4 regions of the Paenibacillus uliginis N3/975 genome follow, and region 1 is predicted to be linked to each of the others. Evidence: riboswitches for the same ligand, from Rfam matches in the RefSeq annotation. Region 1 holds a riboswitch; each other region holds the start of a gene.
The links. Region 1 has a riboswitch for cobalamin ahead of B9N86_RS04660 (ABC transporter substrate-binding protein). Riboswitches for the same ligand answer to the same signal wherever they lie in the genome.

Region 1 (4,433 bases):
CGGAACGGCAACTGATCTGGGAGCTGCGATTGGGCGGCTGGTTTATGGAACGGTAAAAGAAAGCTTGAAGGCTGCGGGAGTGAAGCCGTCATGATGGAGTGGGCAACAATATTGATGATATGCGCTGCATACCTATTAGATCTCATCATTGGAGACCCGCGCTGGATTCCTCACCCTGTGATAAGTATGGGGCATTCAATCAAACGGTTAGAGAAGAGGATTCGTAGTCATGTCCTTCAACCGGGCCATCTGAAAAAAGCCGGAATTCTACTCCCGGTTATTATCGTGGGAGGTTCGCTGCTTATAACCTGGGCATTGTTGAGAGGCCTTTATATGATTCATCCATGGCTTGCAACGGGAGCGGAGGTCATATTAATCGCTACGACCATTGCTACGAAAGGGCTTAAGGATGCGGGTATGGAAGTGTACAATCATCTTAACCGTGGGGATTTACCTGCTGCTCGGAAAGCACTAGGGATGATTGTTGGACGTGATACAGCGCATTTAGACGAGCCTGAGGTTGTTCGTGGGACGGTTGAGACGGTCGCAGAAAATATTGTTGATGCCATAGTGTCTCCGCTATTCTACGCACTTATTGGAGGAGCTCCACTTGCAATGGCTTATCGGGCTGTGAATACCCTAGATTCTATGGTTGGGTACAAGAATGATAAATATATTAACCTGGGGTGGGCTTCGGCCCGTTTGGATGATATTGCTAACTTCATTCCAGCACGAATAACAGCTTTATTACTGGTCGTTAGCAGTTGGATCATGCGTCTGGATTACAAAAAATCTTATCGTACCATAAGACACGATGCCCGTCTCCATCCAAGTCCCAACAGTGGATTTCCTGAATCAGCTGTAGCTGGAGCTTTAGGGATTCGGCTCGGAGGTGAGAACGCCTATAACGGTGTGGTATCTTTTCGTGCATATATGGGCGAATATTCCCGTCCGATGGATAAAGGGGATATTCAGTCAACCGTAAGATTGATGCTGGCTGCATCATTATTATTCCTGCTCCTGAGCATACTTACTATATGGAGTATAGGTGGTACATTATGGGGTTAGAGTTGGTATGTATTCGTCATGGGAAAACGCAGTGGAATAAGGATAAACGATATTTAGGTCATACAGATATAGGAATTCTCCAAGAATCATTGACGGAGCTCTTGCCTGTGAAAAATGCCCTTGAAGGAAGAACGTTTCATAAGATATTCTGTAGTGACTTAAAGAGGTGTAGGGAAACGCTCGATTGGATTTATTCTGCTTCAACAGATAGCGTGGTCTTCGATAACCGTTTGCGAGAAATGGATTTTGGAGATTGGGAGGGGAAGACATACGATCAGTTAAAGCATTATAGTATCTACCGGGAATGGCTGGACAATCCTCAATCCGTGACTCCTCCAGGAGGTGAAGCCTGGGAGCATTTTCAGGGGAGGCTGGCAGATTTTATGAACAGTCTGACCTGTTGGGTGAAGGAAGAGGGTAAGGATAACCATGTGCTAATGGTGACTCATGGAGGAGTGATAAGACAACTAGCCACTATGACTATTCCAGATTCGACGTTCTGGGATTTCTCTGCAGATCCGGGGAGCTTGTTAACGTTGAAGTTGACATGTGATAAGGGCAAATGGATAGGACACTTGTGAGTGAGCCATTAGAGCAAGGGGTTGTAAGGTGTCCCTATCTAACCTATAATTTTGAATTGAGAAGTAAGTCTTGTATCTAAATGAATATAAAAAACTTGTGAGGTCTAGATTAGAAGCGCAAATATGTGCTTTTATTACCTAGTTAATGGGGAAGCCGGTGAAATTCCGGCACGGTCCCGCCACTGTAAACAGGGATATTCTCGATTTACCACTGTTCTGCGACAAGCAGAATGGGAAGGTGAGGATATTAGCGAACCTGTGAGTCAGGAGACCTGCCTTATGAGTAGTACGACGGTCCTTCGAGGAAAGGATTACGTTTGGCTTATGGAAGTACTGCGATTTTAAGCCGGTACATAGCCGCGGAACTCATGGCAATTACTATGAACTCCGTATGACGTAATCCCTGATTCTTTCTTGTAAAAGAAGATCAGGTTTTTTTTGTTGCACAGACTATCGTTGAGATCATTCATTGAAATAACAAGGGGAGCATCTCGCAGACCATGAAAACGAAGATAGAGGAGAGAAATCACAATGAAACAAATGTGGAAGAGTTGGACTACGGGCGCTATAACGATCATACTGGTACTAGCGCTCGCAGCTTGCGGAAATAATAATGAACCGAAACAAGTGACAGAGCCAGCACCGGCAGCAACAACAGAACAATCGGCTCCACCCGCTGATGAGGCAAGTGTACAGAAAACAGAGTATCCTCTGACTGTAAAGGATTCTACAGGTGAGACGTTCACATTTAAAGAGGCACCAAAGAAGATTATATCCATCTCGCCTGCAGAGACAGAATCGTTGTTTGCGATAGGTTTAGATGAGCAGGTAGTCGGAGTATCTGACTATGATGATTATCCGAAAGCAGCAACAACCAAGCCAAAAATGGGTGGTTTGTACAATCCTAACGAGGAAGCGATTATTGCGGCACAACCTGATCTCGTAGTAACAGGTATCTCCATGAGTGCAGAAGCTGCACAGCATCTGCGTGATATAGGTATCACCATCTTCAAGACAGATCCGAAAACGGTAGATGATGTTATTGCAAATATTGAATTGTTTGGTCAAATTACGGACCATCAGGCAGAAGCAAAAGCGGTTATAGACAAAATGAAACAGGAGCAGGCTGAAGTCACAGAAGCGGTTAAATCACTTACACCTGAACAGAAAAAGAAAGTATATATCGAGTTTTCCCCTGGTTGGACGGTAGGTAGTGGTGAGTTTATGGATGAATTAATCACTCTAGCTGGTGGAGTTAACGTTGCTGCTGATACAGCAGGATGGTATGAAATCAGTGAAGAGAAAATCATTAATGATAATCCCGATGTGATTCTGTTCTCAAAGAATGTTATTGATGACAAAACAAAGAAAACGTTAGACCAAATGATTAAAGCACGTAGTGGTTGGGATCAAATAACGGCTGTTAAAAATGATGCTGTCTATGGATTAGACGATAATCTGATTAGTCGTCCCGGTCCACGTGTGACAGAAGGTCTCAAAGAAATAGCAAATACGATCTATCCTGAACTGTTGAAGCCATAAGTAGCGTTCGGTGTTAGTATTCAACTTAGAGCAATTAAAGGAGCAATGATATATGAGACAAGGAATCATGGAACGTATCGGAGAAATTCGTGGTCTTGATCAAGCTGCGATTCAGGCTGCGAAGTTACATATAAGCAACCTTACTGTCCCTCCGGGAAGCTTGGGTAAATTGGAGGCAATGGCAATACAGCTTGCAGGGATCACTGGAGTAGTACAGCCTTCTTTTGACCGTAGAGAAGTTATTATTATGGCAGGCGATCATGGTGTATGTGAAGAGGGCGTAAGTGCCTTTCCACAAGAAGTTACACCTCAAATGATTCATAATTTCCTTGCGGGTGGTGCAGCTGTTAACGTTCTTGCCAGACAAGCAGGTGCAGAAGTTGTATGTGTGGATATCGGAGTGAATAGTGAGTTGTCCCATCCTGATCTCCTATCGCGAAAAATTCGGTATGGTACAGCTAATATGGCACAAGGTCCTGCAATGACTTATGAAGAAGCGATTCAGTCTATTCTTGTTGGTGTGAAGGTAGTTGAAGATGCTGTCAGACGTGGCGTCCAGCTATTTATTACTGGCGAAATGGGGATTGGAAATACGACGGCAAGCTCAGCGGTAACCTGTGCACTCTCTAATATTCCGGTCAGCGATGCGGTTGGAAGAGGGACAGGAATTGACGATTCTCGTCTACAGCATAAGATTGCCGTTGTTGAACAAGCGTTGAAGGTCAATGCTCCTGACGCGCTTGATCCTATAGATGTACTAGCTAAGGTCGGCGGTCTTGAAATTGGTGGTTTAGTAGGTGTAATTCTTGGATCAGCAGTAAACGGTTGTCCGGTTATAATCGATGGATTTATTTCTAGCGCAGCGGCGTTGCTTGCCAAAGCGATCTGTCCAACATCTGCTGATTACATGATTGTGTCGCATGTTTCTCATGAACAGGGACATCGGCAGCTATTACATGAATTGAATCTTCGTCCTGCACTGGAATTAGACCTTCGTATTGGTGAAGGTACAGGTGGGGTGTTGTGTCTACATCTTGTGGATGCAGCGTGTCGTATTGTCAGCGAAATGGCAACCTTCGAAAGTGCGGGTGTCTCGGGTGAAACCAAGGAGCAGACGAAATGATCATACTCGTCACAGGTGGGGCAAGAAGCGGGAAAAGCAGCTTTGCTGAGAGGTTATGTATGTCGAAGTCACACGAAGCCGTATATGTCGCTACGGCTCAAGCTTTCGATGATGAGATG
Region 2 (4,433 bases), 2.8 Mb from region 1:
ACATTCACCAGACGCTGGTTCCGACTTCCACGAAATGATAATGAAGTATCCCTCTCCTGTTGAATAAACTTACCGTCAACTATAACATCACACAGAAGCGCCAGCTGCCTTAGCTTCGGCTGTCTCATAACCGCCTCAAAGGTAAAACCTGTATAAGCCCATACATTTTTATCAGGACAGCACTCTCGGAAGTCAGACAGAAAACTAATGCATTCCTCCGCTGAGAAAAAGGGATCTCCACCGCACAACGTAACTCCTTCCAGCAATGGATTACATGCAATTTCCTCCAGAATTCGAGTTTTCAACTCATCAGTGAATGGTTCCCCGGCTTCAAAATCCCAAGAAGCCGTATTGAAACACCCGGGACAGGCGTGGCGGCAGCCACTAACAAACAGAACCGCACGGACTCCCTGGCCTTCATTAATGCTTTCCGGTATATAGCCGCAGATGTTCATCGGTGTTTGACCCGATCCTTAACTTCAGCCTGTTTGGCTGAATTGAACCGCTCCGTATAGTTGCCTGTTAAATAACCCGTTACTCTGCGTAGACGATGGAACAGCACCTTGTCCTCCTCAACCCCGCATTCAGGGCAAGATGCACCGATGATTCCTTCGTAATCACAGACAGGACACCGATCCAATGGATGATTAACGGAAAAATAACCAATGTCTTGTTTAAGCGCAAATTGGACTATATTCCGGAATGCAGCTGTATTTTGCCGTGCGTTGCCGTCCAGCTCCACATACGAGATCGCACCCGCATTACACAGCTTATGGAATGGTGCTTCCCATTGAATCTTTTGAAAAGCAGCGGCTGGAAAATATACAGGAATATGAAATGAATTCGTGTAGTACTCCCGGTCGGTTACACCCGGTATACTGCCAAATGTGGTTCGATCCAACTTTGTGAATTTTCCGGACAGACCTTCTGCTGGAGTGGCAAAAAGCGTAATATTCAAATCATACTGCTCGCTCATGGCATCACAGTAAGCACGCATCCTTCCAACGATATCGAGCGCCATCTTTCTGACCATCTCGTCTTCGCCATGATGTTGTCCTGTTAAAGCTTTCAAACACTCTGCTAGACCGATAAAACCGAGTGCCAGCGATCCGTGTTTAATAAGTTCTGCGACCGCATCGTCTGGGGCGAGCTTCTCCCCGCCTTCCCAGACCCCTTCGCGCATCATAAAATCAGACGCTTTTGCCGGCTGCTTGGCTTGAATTTCATACCGGTGGATCAATCCTTCCACAGCAACCTTCATATATCGCTCCAAACTTTCGAAAAATCCGGTTAAATCCGGTTCCTCTCGCTGATCCATTACTACACCATGCTCAATCCCAAGCCGTACCAGGTTGATCGTGTTAAAAGACAAATTGCCCTTCCCGCTCAACCGGTTTCTGCCGAATCGGTCCGAGATCGTTCTCGTACGGCATCCCATGGTTGCAATGATCGTATCGGGATCCTCCGGCCGGTAATAAGGGAGATTGAATGATGCGTCCACATTTACAAAATTCGGATACAACCGGCGGCTGGAGCATTCTACCGCTTTAAGGAACAGATCATAGTTCGGATCACCTTCCACCTGATTTATCCCGTTTTTACATTGAAAAATATGCTGCGGGAATATCGGTGTCTCTCCGCGTCCAAGTCCTCTCATTGTAGCGTCGAGAAGTGAATGAGAAACCAGTCTACCCTCGGTAGAGGTACACATCCCGTAATTTAACGAGGTAAACGGAATTTGTCCCCCTGCCCGGCTGCTCATCGTATTCAAATTATGGATCAGAGATTCCGCGGCCTGCTTCGTTTCGTTTACGGTCTCTTCATAAGCAAACATATATGTACGGGGATAATTCTCTTCAAGCGAGTGATTATCTATATGCATCTCCAAATCCGAAATCTCTTTTCCTTGGTTCAATTCGCCTTCGTTGAAATAAGAAAGCCCTTTTCGAAAATGCTTACGGAAGGACTTACCCACGTAGGGCGCCAAATCCCAATCTATTTTATTACCTGAGACCCCACCGAATTGGCTGTTCTGCTGAGACTGAAATATGATGGCTACCAGTGCCATAGCGGTCATGATGCTCTGTGGAGGACGGACCGAACCGTTGCCCGTATTAAAGCCGTTTTCTAGCAGCCGATCAAATGGAATGAAAATGCAATTGGTCGTTCCCAGTGCATATTGATCCAAGTCATGCACATATACATATCCGTTTTTTACCGCCTCATTCAACGGTTTCGGCAGCATAAAGCCAGTCGCCATCCACTTGGCATATTCCGATCCGATCCGGCTCATTTTTCCACTGAAAGATTCACCGTTTAAATTGGCATTTTCCCGAAGCAGATCCAGATCCTTAACGCCGATAACATCACTGCTGATCTTGTACAGTTCCCCACGCTTCATGCGTTCCCTGTCACGTGCCTCACGGTACTCTGTATAAGCTTCAGCTGCTTGTCTATACCCGGTTTTATTCAAAAAAAGTATGACAAGGTCCTGTATTTCTTCCACAGACATTTGCTCCAAGCCAACCGTCTCAGCTTCCACCAATGTACCGATCCTGGACGATGCCTCATATCTGGAAGTTCCTTCAGTAGCCTCAAAAACCTTATTCACCGCACTCATAATCCGTGTAACTTCAAACGCCACACATGTTCCGTCCCTTTTAATCACCTTCATCACGATTCCTCCTATGCAAATACCTATACAGGCGTATTAATCAACCCTTCACGGTGTGCGGTACAATCGAAGTGAACAATAAAAGAAGCATGCTACCGCAAGTGTCTGCGGAATACATGCTTCATAAAGAACCGTTTAATCCAGTCAAATAAAAACGGACCAGACAACCCTTCCATTCGAAACACTTCCCTATCAACCGTAGGCACACCGTGTTGTCTTAATGGCAGGTATCTGACTTCAGTTCACGAACTGGCGTAGAAAACGAGATTGTTTCTTAAATGTTCGCCTCGAGAAGCTGTTACAGTGGCGGGACCGCTTCGGATTTTCACCGGATTCCCTTTTAAGACCGGACATATCCGATCGACCATCAAGCACTATATGTAGTTGTTACATCAAACAATATAACAACATATAGATTTTAACTGTAACATTAATCACAGGTGAAAACTTCTGGAGAGGGCGTGCACCACATGGCGTCGATAAATTGTAGGAAATTAATTCGCTTCTGTCGGCATTGGGGTAGGAGTCGGTTTCGCGTAACCCGTCTTATACTTTTCGTCAATGTGCTTTCGGATTTCAGTCAAACTTTTTCCTTCACTGTCCATCTTAGCTGATTCTACTGCGATTTCCAGACAAACACCACAGCGTGTGCCGTGATCATCCCACACAATGCTGCCGTCTTCTTTAACCTCATTGATGAAACAGTTCAGATTGCTCTCGTGCCCTGCACTTTCACCGCAGCCGCAGTAGCATGGAATCCAGGTAAGCACATCTTTCTCCTGAGCTGCGAGTGCATATATAGTGCGCATCTCATCGCTTTTACCGTCCAAGAACGTTGGCAGTTCCTTCGCAGACGCTGTAACTTCTTGAAGATCTCCATTAGCAAGCTTCTTTTGTGAACCATGTTCGTGAACCGTTTCAGTTCCTTGATTACTCTCTGCCGGCTCTTGTGCCTTCTCAGCGCCGCAACCACCCAGCAACAGACCTGCAGACAGCATCAATACTGCAAATTTACGTTTATACATTATTCATTTCCTCCCCATAATGGCCACAAAATTCCTTTATCGATTATTTCACTGAGCCGCTATATAGATTCCTGTCCATGCCCCTGCAAGACCCAACATAACCGATATAAGAACATATGAGAATGCTTGTATGTATCTCTTGTTTCCTGCCAAGGTGACCGCTTCATAACCAAAGGTTGAAAATGTGGTAAAAGCCCCACAAAAGCCGGTCCCGAGCATTCTGTAAACGGCTTCAGGAAGACGATCCGAATAACCGGCAAGAAGTCCAAGTATGATGGAACCGGCCAAATTTACGAGAAGCGTAGCCCACGGGAATGTCCCCTGTGCTTTTTTTCCAAGCCAAACACCAACGCAATAACGGGAAACTGCTCCCGCAATCCCGCCTAATCCTATCCACAAAATCACACTGCCGCACCTTCTCGCTTCGAAGACATCTTCCGTCCCAGCCAAACACCGATACAGGACATGAGCAGACCGCCAACAACGCTTACGATTACATAGATCACGGCGACTGCGTCCTGACCGTTACCGATTAACCTGACTGTATCCACTGTAAAGGTTGAGAATGTCGTAAACGCCCCCGTAAACCCGGTGCCGATGAACAGACGAACCTGTGCAGAGATATTTGAGGAAGATAAGCAGTAAGTCAAAAACCAGCCTAGAAACAGGCATCCCGCCAGGTTGATGAACAGGATAGCTGCCGGAAAGCCGTTTAGTGGAGCAGGTATTATCTC
Region 3 (4,433 bases), 1.8 Mb from region 1:
GGTTGTGGCCGTTCCGATCGGGATGACGGTAACTTCCGCAATTGCCATTTTATTTCACCCTCCTCAAACCTTTCGAATATTAATATTGTATCAGCCAGCAGCAGCATTTCAAAATTTTACCCCCCTATAGTCCCATTCAAATATATCCCCGTAGTCCCTACGGTTAGAAGTCTTATAGCTTCATTTTTAAGGTTTTGTCCTGCGTTAATATCTCTATCGTGATGTGCGCCACAATTAGGGCAGTCCCACTCACGAAGTTTTAGATCCTTGACCATTTTGCCTTGTACTCAAGCATTGTTCTAAATTGTGACCACGATACTTCACTAATTGCTTTAGCCAGCTTGTGATTTTTCAGCATATTTGATACTTGCAAATCTTCAATACCAATTACATCGTGGTTTTTGATGATTTCAGTAGTGATTTTCTGCAAGTAGTCTGTTCTTGAATTAGAGATTCTTTCATGGATTTTTGCAACCTTAACACGTTGCTTGTTCCAATTCGAACCACCTTTTATACGTCTGGAAAGGATACGCTGCGCGTTCGCTAATTGTTCTTCAAGTTTGCGATACCATTTTGGATTTTCGTATGGTGTTCCATCTGAAAGGGATGCTAAAGTTTTTAATCCAACATCAACACCAACAGAAGAAGCTGTTTTTTCTAATGGTTGCACTTCTGTTTGAGCAAGAATGGACACAAAGTATTTTCCGCTTGGATTACGTCTAACGGTAGCATTCAGAATAGGACCAGTCACTTCACGACTTTTAGCAAAACGAACAAGACCGAGTTTAGGTAATTTAATTTTGTTGCCTACTATAGCAATATTTCCATTCGTTTGCTTGGTTGTGTAGGATTGACCTTGTTCTTTTTAGACTTGAAGCGTGGTGCATCATTTTGCCTTTTGAAGAAACGATCAAACGCATTCGCAAGATTCTTTAGCGATGACTGCAAGGAAATACTGTCCACTTCTTTTAACCATACGAATTCTTTTTTCAGGTTTGTAAGTTTAGCTGAACACGAATTGTAGTTTAATCCTTTACCTGTTTCGTTGTATGCGTCACACCATTGTGTCAAAAAACGATTGAATACGAAACGAGAACAGCCGATTGTTTTAGCAATTAAAATTTCTTGTTCCTTATTTGGATAGATGAGAAATTTATATGCTTTGTTTACAATCACTGTTCTCACCTCACTTAGTGATTTTGAATGTACTGTTGTTCTGTGCTTCTGTATGTTTGTTAATAGTTACCACAAAGTAAGAAGGGTTCCAAAGACGAACTCCCCACAGTTTCTTTTTTAGCTGTGGGAACTCTTTAAAAAACAGTCTTGTTGCTCCCCCTTAATACATTGAGAATCCCAAATATAGGATAACATACGTCAAGATAGTTTTTGTACCAACTATCAGTGTCTTTTCTAATTTACAATTTAACATATTCGGACAATTAACATGTCAAAAGACACGCCTTGTCCGAAGCCAATTCATCTCACGATTAAAATCGCGAGTGTTCTCAGCTAATTCATAAAGCGTGTATCACCGTATAAAAGGTCGTAATTCGAAGAAATGTGCGAAATCTCACTCTCTTTTGGCGGTTTGCGAATTGGCGGATTTTTCGGTCATTTGCTATAATTCAACTTGCGTCAAATTTTAAGACAACAGTTTACAAACACAATATATTGGGTTAAATTTAATAACATCAACCAAATATAGTGTGTACAGGTGTCTGGCGTCCCATATAGCCGTCAGACTTAATAGGGAAGCATGGTGCAAATCCATCACGGTCCCGCCACTGTATAGGGATTCAGAGCGCATTTTTGCGATTTTGATATGAATTCGGCTTTATGCCACTGAAGGCTAACATGTTAGGCCTTTGGGAAGGCGCCGAACTCTATACCCCAAGTCAGGAGACCTGCCTGTATACAGCACGACATCTATCCTACGGGAAATTAGGAAAGTGTTCACTCTTTTGCGTCTGTACATAACAGCAAGCCCTAAAAATAGCGGCTTAAGCTAGTATGCACATATTTATTCACAGCGCACACGAACATTTTCAACCTCCCCAAGGTTTGGAAAATGTTTTTTTAATGTTCTTTTTCCCATTTTTCCCGAGAAAGCGAGGAATTACCTATGCCCCAACTCGTAATTAAACCGAACAACCGTCAACTTGCTTTTGATGAAAACCGTCTCTCTGTTTATGCCGACCGAATTTTGAACGAACTGGATATGCTGAGCAAGGAACAATTGCTTCGCGGTGTTCATTCCAAACTTCGTGGCGACAAAGTGACCGGCGATGAGATTAGCAGCGCATTCACGATGTCGGCTCTTGAGCTTGTTACCAAAGAGGAACCGAACTGGAAGTTCGCGGCAGCACGTTCACTTTTAACTTCCCTATATAAAAAAGCGGCCAACCACCGCCGTTACAAAGCTTATCCGGAAGAGCCTTACGGCGCCTTCTTCCCCCTCATTACAGAGCTAGTACAAAAAGGAATTTACCGTGAAGAACTTCTGGAATGCTACACCAAAGCACAGATTGAAGAGCTCGGAGAAACGATTGATTATACCCGTGACCTGCTGTTCGATTACATCGGACTACTGACGCTGGCAGAGCGTTACCTAGCAACCGACTTTGACGGCCGAGTGATGGAGCTTCCACAGGAGCGTTACATGGTCATCGCGATGTACCTCATGCACAAAGAGCCAGCTGAGAAACGTATGGAGCTTGTAAAAGAAGCCTACTGGGCGATGAGCAACATCTACATGACGGCTGCAACGCCGACGATGTCCAATGCTGGTAAAAAGGTAGCCGGCCAGCTGTCCAGCTGCTTTATCGACACGGTAGATGACTCGCTCGAAGGAATTTTCGACTCCAACACCGACATAGCACGTCTCAGCAAAATGGGCGGCGGTATCGGCGTTTACCTCGGCAAAGTCCGTGCCCGTGGCTCCGACATCCGTGGACACAAGAACACCAGCTCCGGCGTTATCCCTTGGATCCGCCAGCTGAACAACACAGCAGTTAGTGTAGATCAGCTCGGCACACGCAAAGGCGCCATCGCCGTTTACCTGGATGTCTTCCATAAAGACATTCTCGCTTTTCTGGACCTGAAGCTGAACAACGGTGACGAGCGCATGAGAGCACATGACGTGTTCCACGGCGTATGCTTGCCTGACCTGTTCATGGAGGCTGTAGAAGCCCGTGATGAGTGGAGCCTCTTCTGTCCTCACGAAGTGAAGAAAGTGATGGGCTGGAAAGACGAGAACGGCCGCCCGCTTGGTCTGGAAGACTTCTACGATGAGAAGCTTGGTCAAGGAATGTTCCGTGAAAAATATGCAGAAGCCGTAGCACATCCGCTGCTCTCCCGCATTACGGTTCAAGCGATCGATATCATGAAACGTGTCATGAAATCGCAACTGGAAACCGGAACACCGTACATGTTCTACCGTGACACCGTAAACCGTGCCAACCCGAACTCTGCACACGGTATGGTCTACTCTTCCAACCTGTGTACTGAAATTATGCAGAACCAATCGGCTACAGTTATTGAACATGAAGAGCTCGTAACCAAAGATGGACAGACCCGCATTGTCATCTCCAAAGTTCCTGGCGACTTTGTTGTCTGCAACCTGAATTCCATTCATCTGGCACGTGCAGTCCCAGCTGGTGTACTGGAGCGTCTTGTACCGATCCAGGTGCGTATGCTAGATAACGTCATTGACATCAACAACATCGAAGTGCTGCAAGCACAATACACGAATAGCCAATATCGCGCTGTCGGCCTTGGAACCTTCGGTCTGCATCACCTGCTGGCCCTGGAAGGCATCCGCTGGGAATCCGATGAGGCGGTTGCATATAATGACAATCTGTATGAAAAAATTAACTACCTGCTCGTTAAATCCAGCATGGAGCTGGCTAAGGAAAAAGGGCATTATCCGAAGTTCAAAGGCTCCGACTGGGAGAGCGGCGAGTACTTTACGTACCGCGGTTACACCGACGGCGAGCATGAAGGCAAGTATGTAACGACCGAGCAGTGGCGCGAGCTGCAGCAGGAAGTACAGCAAAGCGGTGTCCGCAACGCATGGCTCTTTGCCATCGCGCCGAACGGCTCCACTTCGATTATTGCCGGCTCAACTGCCAGTATTGATCCGCTGTATGAGCTTCTCTCTTATGAAGAGAAAACAACGTATAAAATTGCCAACCCAGCTCCCGATCTGTCCGAGAAGACGATCTGGTATTACAAAACGGCCTTCCTGATTGATCAGAACTGGTCCATCAAAATGGCTGCTGCCCGTCAGCGTCACGTTGACCAGGCTCAAAGCTTCAACCTGTACGTTCGTCCAGACATCCGAGCTTCGGAGTTCCTAGAACTGCATCTTCACGCATGGAAGGCCGGCTTGAAGTCGACCTACTATGTGCGCAGCCGTGCGCTTACTATTGAAG
Region 4 (4,433 bases), 110 kb from region 1:
TAGGGGAAAAGGACTGCCGTATACGACCATCCCCGCATGCTTAAGCTTCCCATCGTCCAGAATAGAATGTCGGTTAGTGTGTCTCGTGACATTACCGTCAAGAATGAAACGACCGCTCCTAAAAAGGACTGCATAACCACACCTGACAAAATCAGTGCATGAGTCGGTATTTTACCGTGATCCCGGGCGAGAAACAGCACGATCCACAGTGTGATGGTCCCGGTCATAAATGCAACGATCGGTAAGGTCCAGGCACCTGCAAATGAATACTGCAATCCGTAGAAGATCAGAAACGCAGCACCAAGTGATGCACCGGAAGATACACCAAGCGTAAACGGATCGGCGAGCGGATTTCTAAGCACCCCTTGAAAAGCAGCACCGGCCACCGCAAGGGATGCCCCAACCAGCATACCGAGCAGTATACGGGGAAGTCGTACCTTCATGATGATCTGCTCGGAAGCTACTTCCCAGTTGGGAACAATAGAGTCCCCGATCCAGGGCAACCGGTGAAGAAGCATGGCTCCAATTTCCTTAACGGGCAGATGGACGGAACCGATGCCGAGGCTGACGATCAGCGTCAGCAGTAAAAGCAGGAGCCCCACCGTTCCATAACCCGCAAGTTTTTTACTCATGGGGTCATCAGTTCCGGATAGACCGCCTTCGCTACTTCAACCAATCCTTGAGTTACACGAGGTCCTGGGCGGCTGATCAGATTGTCATCAATTTTAATCAGCTTATTGTTTTTCACAGCTTCGATTTGGTCCCAGCCGCTGCGGTCTTTAATGATTTGATCCAAAGTTTTTTTGGTGGATTCTTCCACGACATTGCTGGAGTACAGAATCACATCCGGATTCGCTGCAATAATCTTCTCTTCACTGATTTCAAACCAGCCTTCGCTGTCACCAGACACGTTGGCTGAATTGCTGATATTGAGCATCTCATCCAGATATGTGCCCTTTCCTACCGTCCAACCCGGTGAGAACTCAACATACACTTTTTTCTCATCCTCATCTTTTACGGATTTAACCGCTTCCTTCACAAGGTCCAGATCCTTCTGCATTTGATCTATGATGCCTTGAGCTTCCGCCTGACGGTCCGTAATCTTTCCAACTACCTTAATGTTGTCCATGACTTCAGCAATCGTCTTCGGGTCGTTCACGAACAGCTTGATTCCGAGGTCGCGGAGCTTCTGTACGTTCTGTTCATTCATCGCTGCTGTAAATATAACATCCGCGCCTGAAGCGACAATGGCCTCAACATCCATTTCATAACCGCCCATTTTCGGCTTGGATTTGGCTGCCTCCGGGTAGTCGTCCACTTCGGATACGCCGACAATTTCTTCATCCAGGCCAAGCGCGAACAGTTTTTCCGTCTCGGAAGGAGACAGCGACACAACTTTTGCTGGAGCCTTATCAAATGTCATTTCCTCGCCAGTAGCATCCTTTAAAGTTAACGGATACACCGTTTTGGCGTTTTCAGCGACAGGTGCTTCCGGTTTCTGACCTTGTTCAGCCTCCTGTACAGGTGCTGGTGTCGCCTCCTTCGGAGCTGTTTCTCCTCCACAAGCCGCCAGCGACAGGACCAGCATCAGCACCGCCAACATGGCGGACCATGACTTCATTATTTTTTTCATCGATTTTCTCTCCTAACTCTAGTTTGAGAACACTGGCTTGCCTTAGGTACTCAATAAACCTGATTTTTGACGGAAATCCTTACATCCAACCACAAAAAAGCCCCTGATTTCTCCTTAGAAGAATCAGGGGCTACGTTTCGGAAACAATGAACCTTATCCAATAAATAGGAGTTTAGCTATAGTACAGCACCTCACCCACATTAGGTCCGCCAAACGTAATCCCTTCCTCGAAGGACCGTCAGATCATTTACGCGGGCAGGTCTCCTGACTTACAGGTTGAAATGACACCTCCGCCTTCCCGGCCCTGTATAGGCCAGTGGCAGTAATAGAGGATATCCCTGATTCACAGTGGCGGGACCGTGCCGGACTTGCACCGGCTTCCCTTTTAACCCGGGAGCAAAACATATGCTTTGCTTATTCTCCAGGACCTCGCGAGTATTGAATATTCTTTTTTGCCAAGCTTACTTCTCTTTTGACGATTATATGAAATATCCTCTCGGCTTACAACCTGAAACTTCACAGAGAAAAATTGAATAGCCGCTCCCCGCTTGCCGTGGACCTTATTTCTGGCCTGTATAACCATCATGGATATCTCACGTATTTATTCGTATGCGCTTGTGAATTGCCCCTCACCCTTTGCCCTGAAGCCGGACATTGGTTTACAATAGATCTGAAGCTTTATACCAGAAAAGAAACTATACGGAGGCGTACATATGCTCTTTATCGATAATCAGGGAATCCATGATCCTTCCATTAACCTAGCGATTGAAGAATACGCTTTGAAGCACTTACCTATGGAAGACAGCTATTTGCTCTTCTACATTAATCAGCCGTCGATTATCATCGGCAAACACCAGAACACGATTGAAGAGATCAATCAGGAGTTTGTCCGTGACAACAATATACAAGTTGTTCGGCGATTGTCCGGAGGCGGTGCTGTATACCATGACCTCGGCAATCTCAATTTCAGCTTTATTACAAAAGACGACGGCCAGTCATTTCATAATTTCCTGAAGTTCACCCAACCCGTTATCGATTTCCTTCAAAAAATGGGTGTTCCGGCTGAGCTTAGCGGCCGGAATGACCTTCAAGTCGGAGAGAAAAAGATTTCCGGCAACGCCCAGTTCTCCACACGAGGACGTATGTTCAGCCACGGGACTTTAATGTTCGGCCTTGATCTAGACAATGTTCAGGCTTCACTTAAAGCTAACCCGGAGAAGTTCAAATCAAAGAGCACGAAATCAGTGCGCAGCCGGGTTGCCAACATTAAGGAGCTGCTCGGTACAGATATGACAATTGAACAGTTCCGTGCAGAGCTTCTGCGTTCGATCTTCGGAATGGAGCCAGATCAAGTTCCACAGTACGTTCTTCAAGAAAAAGACTGGGAAATGATCAATCAAATCTCCAAGGAACGTTACCAAAACTGGGACTGGAACTATGGCTTATCACCAGAAAGCAATGTGAAACACGCGAAAAAATTCCCGGTCGGCATTATCGACATCCGTATGAACATTAAAGACGGGCATATCGGTGAGATTAAAATTTACGGCGACTTCTTCGGTGTAGGCGATGTCGCCGATATCGAAAATGCGCTTCGTGGCAAACGTTACGAGGATAATGAAGTAAGAGAAGCCCTCTCATCCATTGACGTCAAGCATTACTTCGGCAATCTAGAGTTTGATGACCTGATCGGTCTGATTTTTTTAGAGGAATAGAGGAACAGTACTGACGTCACGATTCTAACAGGGATATCTTTCAATAAAAACAGGTCACCCGAGGATTTGAAGTGCTCCCTGTCAAGTAGACAGTGTAAAAAACAAAAAATGGTTAGATTATTTCCCTCAGTTCAAGTTAACAGAGCTGAGGGTTTATTTTCTTTTCTCATCGTTAAGCAGCTCGTCGATACTCGTTGGGAGACAAGCCATTTAATCGCTCTGTATAGCGGTAATTGTTGTAGTAGCGGATATAATTTCTCACGTCTTTGAGGACGTCTTCATAGGTTTCGTGTTTCGTCAGATAAAAGCTTTCTGCCTTCAATGTACCCCAAAATCGTTCAATGGGTTGGTTATCCAGGCATCGGCTCACACGAGACATACTTTTAGTAAAACCGTACTTAACCTGAAGTCGACTGTACTCATGTGAGGTATATTGGAAGCCTCTGTCGCTATGGAGAAGTGGAGTCACCCCCGGGTTCCTCCCGTAAGCTTTCTTCACCGTATCCATGACGAGTTTATTATTGTTGGAGTGGCTTAGCACCCATGAAACGATGGAGTTATCGTATATATCAACGATAGCGCTTAGATAGGCTTTACGACCATTCCCATACTTCAATTCTGTTACGTCTGTGCACCACTTCATATTAGGAGCATCTGTTTGAAATTCACGATTCATTACATTTTCAGCTACATGGATTTCAGAGGCTCTCACGTAGTTCGGTCGTTTCTTGCGAATCACCGATTTCAATCCAAGAGCACGCATAATTCGATAATAACGCTTTTTGTTGTAATTTTTTTTAAGTTTGCGGTTCAATTGGATGCGCATTTGGCGATAGCCAAGCACTCCCTTCCGCTTGTCATAACGAAGCTTTACTTCTTTTGCCAGCGAAAGAATTTCAAGTTCCCTGTGGGATGGCTTCCACTTTAACCATTTATAATAGGCAGATCGAGCGATTCCGGCTATCTCACACAGCTTCGTGAGGGCATAGCCTTTCTCAGCGTGCAGTTCTTGGATAGCTTGGTACAAGTCCACATGCCGGACTAACGTTAGCGTGTATTTCGTCGCTTGATCTCTGCCAACTTTT

Region 2: it holds a riboswitch for cobalamin, as region 1 does, so the genes downstream of both, B9N86_RS21925 (anaerobic ribonucleoside triphosphate reductase) here and B9N86_RS04660 (ABC transporter substrate-binding protein) in region 1, are expected to answer to the same signal.
Region 3: it holds a riboswitch for cobalamin, as region 1 does, so the genes downstream of both, B9N86_RS26295 (ribonucleoside-diphosphate reductase subunit alpha) here and B9N86_RS04660 (ABC transporter substrate-binding protein) in region 1, are expected to answer to the same signal.
Region 4: it holds a riboswitch for cobalamin, as region 1 does, so the genes downstream of both, B9N86_RS05170 (ABC transporter substrate-binding protein) here and B9N86_RS04660 (ABC transporter substrate-binding protein) in region 1, are expected to answer to the same signal.

What each region holds. Positions count from the first base shown of each region.
Region 1 covers NZ_LT840184.1:990,493-994,925, forward strand. Annotated here, with positions in the region: gene B9N86_RS04645 (adenosylcobinamide amidohydrolase) at 1-94, shown strand, start outside; gene cbiB (adenosylcobinamide-phosphate synthase CbiB) at 91-1,068, shown strand; gene B9N86_RS04655 (histidine phosphatase family protein) at 1,059-1,649, shown strand; cobalamin riboswitch at 1,733-1,943, shown strand; gene B9N86_RS04660 (ABC transporter substrate-binding protein) at 2,181-3,191, shown strand; gene cobT (nicotinate-nucleotide--dimethylbenzimidazole phosphoribosyltransferase) at 3,244-4,314, shown strand; gene cobU (bifunctional adenosylcobinamide kinase/adenosylcobinamide-phosphate guanylyltransferase) at 4,311-4,433, shown strand, end outside.
Region 2 covers NZ_LT840184.1:4,648,720-4,653,152, forward strand. Annotated here, with positions in the region: gene nrdG (anaerobic ribonucleoside-triphosphate reductase activating protein) at 1-455, opposite strand, end outside; gene B9N86_RS21925 (anaerobic ribonucleoside triphosphate reductase) at 452-2,674, opposite strand; cobalamin riboswitch at 2,880-3,058, opposite strand; gene B9N86_RS21930 (PCYCGC motif-containing (lipo)protein) at 3,169-3,699, opposite strand; gene crcB (fluoride efflux transporter CrcB) at 3,748-4,104, opposite strand; gene crcB (fluoride efflux transporter CrcB) at 4,101-4,433, opposite strand, start outside.
Region 3 covers NZ_LT840184.1:5,634,236-5,638,668, forward strand. Annotated here, with positions in the region: gene B9N86_RS26280 (MTH1187 family thiamine-binding protein) at 1-48, opposite strand, end outside; partial or broken gene tnpB (IS200/IS605 family element RNA-guided endonuclease TnpB) at 117-1,176, opposite strand; gene B9N86_RS31055 (transposase) at 1,187-1,321, opposite strand; cobalamin riboswitch at 1,696-1,926, shown strand; gene B9N86_RS26295 (ribonucleoside-diphosphate reductase subunit alpha) at 2,123-4,433, shown strand, end outside.
Region 4 covers NZ_LT840184.1:1,100,772-1,105,204, reverse strand. Annotated here, with positions in the region: gene B9N86_RS05175 (FecCD family ABC transporter permease) at 1-632, opposite strand, end outside; gene B9N86_RS05170 (ABC transporter substrate-binding protein) at 629-1,633, opposite strand; cobalamin riboswitch at 1,871-2,081, opposite strand; gene lplA (lipoate--protein ligase) at 2,347-3,348, shown strand; gene B9N86_RS05160 (IS3 family transposase) at 3,521-4,381, opposite strand; gene B9N86_RS05155 (helix-turn-helix domain-containing protein) at 4,396-4,433, opposite strand, start outside.